DNA from 2 places in the Solibacillus ferritrahens genome. Region 2 is predicted to be linked to the other one. Evidence: predicted binding sites of a transcription regulator. Region 2 holds the regulator's gene; the other holds the start of a gene.

Region 1 (5,928 bases), on a different contig from region 2:
ATCTGCACCACATGCTGTTAATATCATTGAAGCTGCTGCCAAAGGAGCTGCCCATTTAAATAATTTTCTAGCGTTCATTATGAATATCCTCCTGGATTTTTAAGTTTTTTAATTAATATCTTGTTCAATTATATTAATTCCCCAATTAATATACAACATTTAATTTTTAAAAAAATGATTATTATTGCAGTATGATGAATTTTTATAACAAAAATGATAAGAAATCTGCATATCTTTTAATATTTATTCATTAAATTAATATATCATTATTATTTTCAAACCTTCTATGTACTATGGGCACTGTATTTTATTTCCTCTTTTTTTAGAAATTTAGGTTCATCACCATAACATGTGATTGCCTTTCTAATAAAATTTCACTTAATTGATTAGTGGGCTACGGCAAGACAGCGCTAAAGCGTCCGACCAACTTCGAGTGGGCAAAACGCATTGATAGATAGAAAGTGCCTTATTTTTGTTTTAAAAAATAAATCGCCATAAAAAAATAAGTTTTTCATTGCCCTTCTAAAATAACGGGAGATTTTACCGTTATTTGAATGATGTAGCTTGTTTTTGAATAAATAAGGGAACGTTTTACCGTTATTTTAAATAAAATCCTGGAATTTCATGTTTTTTAGGTCAATAACGGAAATCCCTTCCCTTATTTTCACTATTTTTTATGTTATTTTAGAAATAACGGAAATTCATTCCTCTATTTTTCTCATTACGCAATTCAATCAGATTGTGCGACTTTTAAAGGTTTATTAAATTTGTCCTGGTTTTGTAAACATTTTTTGGAGGATATGATGAAGATAAAAAATAAAATACCAGACTATATCGTGTGTATTTTCTTAGGAGTATCCTTAGGTGCAATATCCAAATATTTAGATACAATCGCCATTGTAGATGGGAGTTGGTGGTTAGGTGTTCTAAGTTATTTTGGGGATTTATTCACAAGATTAGGCATCTGGGTATTGATTGCAACATTTATAGCTGCATATAGTAGAACATTTATCAGGTCTGCTATTAATACATTTCTATTTTTTATGGGAATGCTAGTGAGTTATTATATTTATTCAGCTTATTTATTCGGATTTTTCCCGACAAGTTATTTTATACTTTGGGGTACCGTAGCACTTGCCTCTCCTGTGCTTGGAATCATTGTATGGGGGGCTAAAAACAAGAAGCCACTATACTTTGGCTTACCCGCCTTGCCTATGGGGTTAATGTTGAGTCTATCTTTAGGGATGGGTTTGTTTTATATTTCCTTGAATTATATTGAAGAATTAATTATGTATATTATCTTGTGCATAATCTTTTACAAAGATCCTAAACAAATGGTGATAACTATTGTCCTTTCATTTGTAATTGGATTTATTACTGAACAAATAATTCCATTTCATTTTTGAATCTAATTACGTTCTAGCATATTAGGTACACGAATTCGACTACAATCAGGAGCGAATGTGCAGTAAAAATTACTTCTCTTAGAACGGACTTAGCTAGAAAATCTTAATTTTTCAATTTTGGTATCACCAACTTATGGTGATGAACCATAATCCAGGGCAATTCTTTATGCAGTACAAAAAAAGACTACTTAGCGGAAATTTCCCGAAAGTAGTCTTAGAATGTATTATTTTTTTAAGAGAATGAAGGATAAAAGGAACCGGTACAGTGATTCCTTTTATCCTAACAAAAAATCCATCCTCCATTGTAGAGAATTAACTATTATGCTATTTTTCTACAATTGGTATAGAAAAGTATATGAAAACAGTAAAATGGCGTCCTATAGGGACATTATAATATAGTATTGCTTGAACATAACCTTTAATAATTTACTAATTATCCACACTTATTTCAAGTCTAAATTATAAATTTCACTTAAAAATTTCAAATATATTTTAAAAGTACGTTTAATTTATACAGAAATCGGAAATTTATAGTATAGTGCCCAAAAATAAATGTTAAATAATGGCAGTAATAGTGCATATCATCCTATTAAATATAGAATGCCAATACTTAATTATTCATTAATAAAAAAAAAAACGCCCTCGGAGGGAATCGAACCCCCAGCCTCAGAACCGGAATCTGAAGTGTTATCCATTACACCACGAGGACAAAATAAGTATATGTTCAACTTTTCCCATTATACAGATGGTACGCCATATTTTCAATAGCAAAAGTCAGAGTTTATATTTGACCATAACTGACTAATACGTGTATGATAGGTTTACAGCTGAAATGATTTCCATTTTTCAGCATAAGAATTCGAATAAAAAGCTTTAACAAAGGGAGGATTATTCAATGAACTTAATTCCTACAGTTATTGAACAAACAAATCGCGGGGAACGTGCATATGACATTTATTCACGTTTATTAAAAGACCGCATCATTTTATTAGGTAGCGGAATCGATGACAACGTATCAAACTCAATCGTTGCACAGCTACTATTTTTAGAAGCAGAAGATCCAGATAAAGACATCTACCTATACATTAACTCACCAGGTGGTTCAATCACATCAGGTATGGCCATTTATGATACGATGAACTTCATCAAGCCGGATGTTTCAACTATTTGTATCGGTATGGCTGCATCAATGGGTGCTTTCTTACTTTCTGCTGGTGCAAAAGGTAAACGTATTGCATTACCAAATGCAGAAGTGATGATTCACCAACCACTTGGTGGCGCACAAGGTCAAGCAACAGAAATCGAAATCGCAGCAAAACGTATTTTACACTTACGTGAAAAGCTGAATAGAATCATGGCTGAAAACACTGGTCAATCTTTCGAAACATTGTCACGTGATACAGATCGTGATAACTTCATGACTGCCGAGCAAGCGAAAGACTATGGCTTAATCGACAAAATCTATGAGCGTAACCAATTAAAGAAATAATACAGCACGAAGCATGCAGGAGTTTATCCTGTGTGCTTTTTTAGTTTTTAGTGTATTTCATTTCAATTATCCGCTAGGAACTATGCAATAGAATATTTTTATTCCCCACTCGCTCTGGTGACTTTGAAAAGTATTATAATTGGTGACTCCAAAAATTATATTATCCAATTTAATAAGAATAATCGCCACAAAGGTAAGCATATTCGCCACTTTCAATTGAATATTCGCCACTGTGCTTCATTTATTCGTCACTTTCAATCGAATATTCGCCACTCCTCAATAAATATTCGCCACTTTGCACAATGCTTTATGCTCCTCTACTCTGTATATAAAAATAAAGCACAACCTTTTCATCCTGTGAAATGGCTGTGCTTTTCAAGTTAGTTTGCTTTTTCGATTAAAAGCTGAAGAGCGTTAATGGCTTTTTCTTCATCGTGACCATCAGCACATAATGTGACAACCGTTCCTTTTGCCACAGCTAAGCTCATAATTCCCATGATCGATTTTGCATTTACTTTTTTCGTATCCTTTTGTAAAAAGACATCTGCTTTAAAACGATTTGCTTCTTGTACGAATAATGCAGCTTGTCTTGCCTGTAAGCCGGATTTCAGCTTTACTTCTACTTGTTTTTCGATCATCTTGATATACTCCCTTTCACAACCGTTCATCGCTTCTTTTATTTATCTTATCGAAATTATTCGAAAAGAACAATAATAGATTACGGTATTTATGAAATCGCCACCATTATTAACTATACCTTAGCATAAATGGACTTAAATCGTTAGTTTATAAAAAAAACCCGCGCAATCAATGTGGCTAAATCTTTTCCCCACGTCGAATGGCCTCCGCAATATCATCGATTTTACGTAACCGATGATTAACACCCGATTTACTTACAACGCCTGTTGATACCATCTCGCCAAGCTCTTTTAATGTGACATCCTGATATTCCACTCGAAGACGGGCAATTTCCCGTAGTTTTTCGGGTAATTGATCAAGTCCCATTGCATTATCAATATAGCGGATATTTTCAACTTGTCGCAGTGCTGCACCAATTGTCTTATTCAGGTTAGCAGTTTCACAGTTTACGATTCGATTCACACTGTTTCGCATATCTCTTATGATTCGTACATCTTCAAACTTCAGCATTGCCTGAACGGCACCAACTAAATTCATAAAATCCGAAATTTTTTCTGCCTCTTTTAAATAAGTGACATAGCCTTTTTTTCGTTCAATCGTTTTTGCATTGAGATCATAGCGATTCATTAGCTGTGCCAACGCCTCCCCGTGCTCCTTATATAAAGAATAGATTTCCAAATGATAAGAGGAAGTCTCCGGGTTATTGACCGAACCACCTGCTAAAAATGCACCACGTAAATAGGCACGGCGCTCACTGTTTTTCGGAATAATAGTTTTTGAAATCGTATGATTAAATTCAAATGAATTCGATACAATTTCTAAATCATCCAATATTTCACGGGCACCTTCCCGAACACGGCATATATACACATTATTCTTCTTCAGGCGCATCTTTTTCCGCACAAGAAGCTCTACATTATATGGATAGAGCCTTTTTACGATGATATATAGTCGTCGTGCTATTGCAGCATTCTCTGTTTGAACATCCAAGCTTATTTGGCGATTCGCAAAGCTTAAAGAACCATTCATTCGTATAAGGGCGGACACTTCAGCCTTTAAACAACTGTCATTTGCTTCAACCTGTGTAAGCTCTTTTTTTGTTTCCGATGCAAAGGACATGTATGTGCTCCCCCTTTCCTAGCAAACTATGTAGTGATTACATGTAATATTACTGCATCGTTTGTTGTTTTAGTTTTGTATATTCACAAAGCCAATCCGCTAAATTAGTCGCATCATGACGTACTGTTCCATTTTGGATAAGTGCAATTTCTTTTTTAATAATATTGATGCCCATATCTTTTATTCTATCTATATCAAATTTTACGGGCTCAGCATTTTCTTCTCGATAGTTTTCGTAAATTAACGATGGAAGCTCTTTTTCATTAATCAATACCGATTCAATAAACGGCTCGCCTACATGAGTATGAATGGCCTCAATATGCTGCGAGGTTGTATATTTACTCGTCTCACCTTGTTGAGTCATTAAATTGGCTATATAAATTTTTTCACCTTTTGCACGAACGACCGCCTGGCCAATTCCTTTCACTAATAAGTTCGGAATGATGCTCGTATAAAGACTACCTGGTCCAATCAAAATAAAATCCGCGCGTTCAATTGCATGAACCGCAGCGGGTAACGGTTTTAAATTGCTCGGCTCTAAATAAACACGCTTAATTGGAGCATGGCCAGACGGAATTTTTGACTCGCCAATAACGTCTGAACCATCCATTAATTCAGCATGTAAAGTTACTTTTTTATTTGCGGCAGGTATGACTTTCCCGTGCACGTTCAAAACTTTACTCATTTCTGCAATGGCATGGTTAAAATCACCAGTAATTTCCGTTAAAGCTGTTAGCATTAGATTGCCTAGAGAATGTCCGCCCAAGTCATTGGATTGTGAAAAGCGATATTGAAACATTTGCTCAACTAAGGGCTCCACATCCGACAATGCTGCTATTACATTCCGTACATCTCCTGGAGGTGGAATATCATAGTCATCCCGTAAACGCCCAGAAGAGCCACCGTCATCCGCTACCGTAACGATGGCTGTAATATCAAATGCGTGTTGCTTTAAACCTCGTAATATCGTAGAAAGCCCTGTCCCCCCACCGATAACGACAATACGCGTTCTCTTTTTCTTCATTTAATCAATCCTTTCTATGATTGATATCTCTATGTGAAATGATGACTTGGTCATTTTTTGCTAACAGTTTGCCAAAGTATTCAGCGAGCGTTACCGAGCGATGTTGTCCACCTGTACAGCCAAAGGCGATCACTAGCTGTGATTTCCCTTCACTGCGGTAATGCGGAATCATAAATGTAAACAAGTCCGTTAGTTTGGCAATGAGCTGTTGTGTTTCTTCCGTTGCAAGCACATATGAAGAAACCTCTGTC
Region 2 (5,928 bases):
CAGCAATACCTGTTACTAACCCTACAATGTCAGCAATTTTTTGAGAGGATTGACGAAGTGTGACCATTGAAGTTTCCAATGTGTCCACTCGGTCTAAAATCGTCGACATAATCGCAGTTTGACTCACTAAATATGTTGTACCAGTTGTTGATTTGTCTTCTGTCTCCGCTACTAAATTCAAACCTTGCTCTGTATTAGAAGCGATTTCTTCAGATTGGCTGGCTATTTTCTGTAAGGAATCATTTGTTTCATCACTAATGCTATACAATTCCTGCGCGGTATTTTGAATTCGGTCAATTAGTTTTATTTTCAATTCTATATTTTCCATACGAATGCGCTGTTCTTCTTTTTCGTATGCTTCGATAACAAGCTGCTGTTCGAGGCTAATAATTTTCGAGAAAGCATTAACGGCTTTGCCCATCTCGGAATTCGACATATCGACTTTTTCGATAAATTCAATAAATGTCGTGATTAATGATTGGAACGAGGCGATATACCATTTTGATTTTAACCCAATTCTTACATGCACATGCGCAATTGTCTGGCGCTCTTCTATGTAATGTGAATCAATCGAACCTTTAAAAATACTTTCTAAATGATTGGATAGAGTGACTTTTAAACGGTCTATTTTACTTGTATTATTTATAATATCAGTAAGTTCTGTGCTTAAACTAATTGCTTCATAGAATTGCTCTACCATATTAGGAATAATTTCCTGAGCAAAGGGCTCCAGCTGTTTTATAATGGCTAAATCTTCATTAGTTAATTTTAATAATTGAAGCTGTTTACTTAAATCAGGATACTTTGAAACATCTAAAGAAACTTCTTGAGAATATTTAGCTATGTCAAAGTAAGGTTTTTTTGAAACTTTAGTTGCTTTTGTAAATAGAATGCCCATACTATTCCTCATCTCATTAAATTTTTTACTACTACAATCTTACTATTTTTTGCAGGGATTATCAGTATTATTTCGGTATAAATTCTTATTATTGAAGAATTTGTAATTTAAAATTAAACAAGGTATGATAGAAATTAACAAAAATAGATTTAAAGGGCGTAGAAAAAATGAAATTTCATAAAGGTCGTTTAAAATTTGTTATACCAATATCATTAGGGGTTGCAATTGCTTCTTATATTATGCTAGTTAATAATTATGCAGAAGTAGGCGACCGTGATCGAATATTGATTGTCATAGGAGCTGCCATTTTAACAGCAATAATTTCGTATTTTTTATTTCCTCAAGAAGGGGATAACCCGAATGATAGAGGACCATATTAATGGGAAATCGCTTCTCGTAGAAATCTCGATAAAAAAAATCGGGATTTTTTTATTCCCTCTATGAAACTTTTGTGAATATTATCCGTAAATAAGCTAACAATATAAAGTGAGGTTGATAACAAATGGAATCAAAATGGTCAAAAATTATTATTCATGCTAGTGCCTTTTTTGCTCCTTTCCTAGTACCGATTCTATTTTTCTTAATAAGTACTGAATCTGAAGTAAAACGGACTTCAATTCAAGCATTACTATTCCAAGTAGTATTTGGTATTTTAATTGCAATTGCAGGAATCTTTTCAATTCTGCTAATCGGTTTACCATTCTTATTTGTCTTTGTATTAATATTCTGGATTGCTCCGGTAATCGGAATTATAAAAGCATTATCAGACCAAGACTGGAATTATCCGATTGTTGGTCGTTGGGTCTAACATAAAAGCGGTCGAGTTTGTATAAAACAAACTCGGCCGTTTTTTTACATAAATAGGGATTTTTTATTGCGATTTAGGGGAAACCTAAGTAAGAGCAAATAGTTGCATTGCAAAAAATAAATATTGTATATTTAAGTCAAAGATAGTCAAAGTCAGTTGATGAGAGGTGAAAACAGCATGAGGAATATATCTGACATAATTGAAGGGTATTTGAAGGAAGTTATTGAATTAGATGGGCAGGGACATATTGAGATAAAGCGCAATGAATTAGCGAAGCAATTTTCCTGTGCTCCTTCCCAAATCAATTACGTCATCAATACGCGTTTCACGACCGAACATGGCTACTATGTAGAGAGTAAGCGTGGAGGTGGCGGTTATATTCGGATTTTGCGAGTAACAATCCACTCAAAGAAAAATTTATTAGATGAAATGGAAACACAAATAGGGAATGCCATTGCACAGACGAATGCAGAGCATATTATTTATCGATTGTTGGAAGAGGATATTATTACTGAGCGTGAAGCAAGCATTATGAAAGTGGCCCTAGATCGTGTCACATTACAGGTAGGTTTACCACTCCGTGATCAGTTAAGGGCACGTATTATGCATGCAATGCTACAAACGATTTCTTTTGAAAAGTAGAGGTGTAAATATATGATATGTGAGCATTGTAAGCAGCGTCATGCAAATGTAACGGTAACACAAGTTCACAATGGTCAAAAAGTGGAACGTCATTATTGTGAAGTATGTGCTACACAATTTCATCCATTTCAATTTGATGTGAGTGAAGAGCCAACATCTCTTCAGCAGCTTATATCGAATTGGTTCAATTTTGTACCAGTGAACGCTAAAAAAGAAAGCACAACGAAACAGACAACCAATCCAAAAGCATGTCCTTCTTGTGGGTTTACGTACCGGCAATTTTTAAAGCAAGGAAAATTTGGATGTGGTCAGTGTTATGAAACATTTAGTGAACAATTACCACAGCTGCTCGAACGCATTCAAGCAGGTACACAGCATGTAGGGTACGAAAAAAATGCCCCATCAAAAGAAAAAGTTGAACAACAAATTAACGAACTCCGTACATTATTACATCAGGCGATTGCTGAGGAACGCTTTGAGGATGCAGCTTCAATTCGTGATGAAGTACGTGAATTAGAAAATAAAATCAAACAGGAAGGAGAGGGGAACGCATGAACATCGAGCATTTTCTAACGAATGCTAGTCCAAGCTGGATGCAACATGAAAGCGAATCGGATATCGTCATTAGTACACGCATTCGACTTGCTCGTAATATTGCCAATACTCGATTTCCAATAAGTTTTACAGAAGAAGAGGCACAGGTAGTCGAAGAAAAAATGATGAAGGTTCTACTATCTACAGATGTAAACCCTTATCAATTTTCCTACTTCCAAATAAAAGATATGCCTGTATTACAGCGTCAAATCCTAGTAGAGAAGCATCTTATAAGCCCTAACTTGGCACGGAGAAAAAAAATAGGATCATTTTTTTTAACAAAAGATGAATCCATTAGCATATTAGTAAATGAAGAGGACCATATTCGGATTCAGAGCCTGACACAAGGCATGAACTTAAAAGAAGCCTTTAAGGAGGCTAGAACGATTGACCGCTACTTGAGTAAGTCAATCAACTATGCATATGAAGACCGATATGGCTACTTAACAAGTTGTCCGACCAATGTTGGAACGGGACTTAGAGCCTCTGTCATGCTTCATTTACCAGCACTTACTATGACTAAACAAATGAATGCCCTGATTCAGATGATGACAAGGTTAGGAATGGTAGTGAGGGGTATATATGGAGAAGGAAGTGAAAACTTAGGTAATATTTATCAAATCTCTAATCAGATCACTTTAGGGAAATCCGAAGAAACAATTTTGCATGAGCTTCAAGAAGTAGTAGAGCAAGTCATTCAAAAAGAACAGCTTGCCCGGAAAAATTTATTGATGCGTGCTCCTTCAATTTTAGAAGACCGCTTAAGTCGTGCACTTGGCACATTGAAGTTTGCAAAAATTTTACCGAGTGAGGAAGCCGCAAGCTGTTTATCCAATGTCCGTCTTGGGGTAAGTTTAGGATTATTAGAACCTATTTCACAGCGTAAATTAAATGAGTGCATGCTTTTAATGCAACCTGGACTCATTCAGCAATATATTGGTACTACGTTGCAACCAGCAGAGCGCGATATGTATCGTGCGAAGCTTTTACAAGATAAGTTAAATGAGCAAGATGAAGCTATAAACAATGGGGAAAAAGGAGAGGATTTTTTATGATGTTCAATCGATTCACACAACGTGCTCAAAAAGTATTACAACTTGCTCAAGAAGAAGCAATTCGCCTTAAGCATAAAGAAATTGGAACAGAACATATTTTACTTGGCTTAATTCGTGAAGGTGGCGGGATTGCTGCAAAAGCATTGGAAGCAATTAATATTAGCCCTCAGATGATCGAAACAGGCATAGAGGAATTGGTAGGAAAGGGTACGGAGGAAGTTGGCCCTATCGTTCATTACACACCGCGTGCTAAAAAAGTAATCGAACTGTCGTTGGATGAGTCACGCAAACTAGGTCATGCATATGTAGGAACAGAACATATATTATTGGCATTAATTCGTGAAGGTGAAGGCGTTGCAGCACGCGTACTGGCTAACACGGGTGTAAGTATTAATAAAGCACGCCAACAAGTTTTATTACTATTAGGAAACAATGATGCCAACACTAGTGGAACGTCAAATATGGCGCAAACTGTGAATACACCAACATTGGATAGTTTAGCGCGTGATTTAACAGCAGTGGCACGAGAAGGTTCACTTGACCCTGTAATCGGACGCTCTAAAGAAATTACACGTGTCGTGGAAGTATTGTCACGCCGTACAAAAAACAACCCAGTACTAATCGGGGAGCCAGGTGTCGGTAAAACAGCCATTGCTGAAGGCTTGGCTCAGCAAATCATTAATAATGAAGTACCTGAAACGCTTCGTGACAAACGTGTTATGACACTTGATATGGGTACTGTTGTAGCAGGTACAAAATACCGCGGTGAATTTGAGGACCGTCTGAAAAAAGTAATGGATGAGATTCGCCAAGCCGGCAATATCATTCTGTTCATCGACGAGCTTCACACATTAATCGGTGCAGGTGGTGCAGAAGGTGCAATTGATGCATCCAACATTTTAAAACCATCTTTAGCCCGCGGAGAATTACAATGTATCGGTGCAACAACACTTGATGAATATCGTAAATATATTGAAAAAGATGCAGCATTGGAGCGTCGTTTCCAACCTATCCAAGTCGATGAGCCATCTGTTGATGAAACAATCCAAATTATTAAAGGCTTACGTGACCGTTATGAAGCACATCACCGTGTGAAAATTTCAGACGAAGCAGTAGAAGCGGCAGCAAAATTATCGGATCGTTACATTTCAGACCGATTCTTACCGGATAAAGCAATTGACTTAATTGATGAGGCCGGTTCGAAAGTTCGTTTACGTTCATATACAGTTCCACCGAATTTAAAAGAATTAGAAGATAAGCTAGAGGGTATAAAATCCGAAAAGAATGCGGCTGTTTCAGGTCAGGAATTTGAAAAGGCAGCAGCGTTACGTGATTCGGAGCAAAAGCTAAAACAAGAGCTTGAGCAAATGAAAAAGGAATGGAAAGAAAAGCAAGGTAAAGAAGAGTCTACAGTATATGTAGATGATATTGCCCAAGTAGTTGCGATGTGGACTGGAATTCCTGTTTCTAAAATCGCACAAGCAGAATCAGCGAAGCTGTTGAATCTTGAAGAAGAATTACACAAGCGTGTCGTTGGTCAAGGTGAAGCGGTTGAGGCAATTTCACGAGCTATCCGTCGTGCTCGTGCAGGCTTAAAAGATCCAAAGCGTCCAATTGGTTCATTCATTTTCCTTGGTCCTACAGGGGTTGGTAAAACGGAACTTGCGCGAGCATTAGCTGAAGTAATGTTCGGTGATGAAGATGCAATGATCCGTGTTGATATGTCCGAGTACATGGAAAAACATTCGACTTCTCGTTTAGTCGGTTCTCCTCCAGGATACGTAGGATTTGATGATGGTGGACAATTAACAGAAAAAGTTCGTCGTAAGCCATATTCGGTAGTCTTGCTCGACGAAATTGAAAAGGCGCACCCAGATGTATTCAACATCTTATTGCAAGTGTTGGAAGATGGTCGTTTAACTGATTCAAAA

The links. Region 2 encodes CtsR, which represses protease genes until heat stress. Its sites were predicted from a motif close to ATGGTCAATAAAGGTCAAACA; they were not measured.
Region 1: clpP (ATP-dependent Clp endopeptidase proteolytic subunit ClpP) is a predicted target of CtsR. The motif match lies at 2,191-2,211, and genes of this name have one in related genera.

Annotation. Positions count from the first base shown of each region.
Region 1 covers NZ_JAXCLE010000001.1:310,375-316,302, forward strand. Annotated here, with positions in the region: gene SNE38_RS01595 (basic amino acid ABC transporter substrate-binding protein) at 1-78, opposite strand, end outside; gene SNE38_RS01600 (hypothetical protein) at 801-1,406, shown strand; tRNA gene SNE38_RS01605 (tRNA-Arg) at 2,044-2,115, opposite strand; gene clpP (ATP-dependent Clp endopeptidase proteolytic subunit ClpP) at 2,302-2,895, shown strand; gene SNE38_RS01615 (HPr family phosphocarrier protein) at 3,276-3,533, opposite strand; gene whiA (DNA-binding protein WhiA) at 3,712-4,653, opposite strand; gene SNE38_RS01625 (gluconeogenesis factor YvcK family protein) at 4,703-5,677, opposite strand; gene rapZ (RNase adapter RapZ) at 5,682-5,928, opposite strand, start outside.
Region 2 covers NZ_JAXCLE010000008.1:68,163-74,090, reverse strand. Annotated here, with positions in the region: gene SNE38_RS09765 (globin-coupled sensor protein) at 1-898, opposite strand, end outside; gene SNE38_RS09760 (acyltransferase) at 1,066-1,278, shown strand; gene SNE38_RS09755 (DUF4870 domain-containing protein) at 1,401-1,706, shown strand; gene SNE38_RS09750 (CtsR family transcriptional regulator) at 1,884-2,348, shown strand; gene SNE38_RS09745 (UvrB/UvrC motif-containing protein) at 2,361-2,903, shown strand; gene SNE38_RS09740 (protein arginine kinase) at 2,900-3,997, shown strand; gene SNE38_RS09735 (ATP-dependent Clp protease ATP-binding subunit) at 3,994-5,928, shown strand, end outside.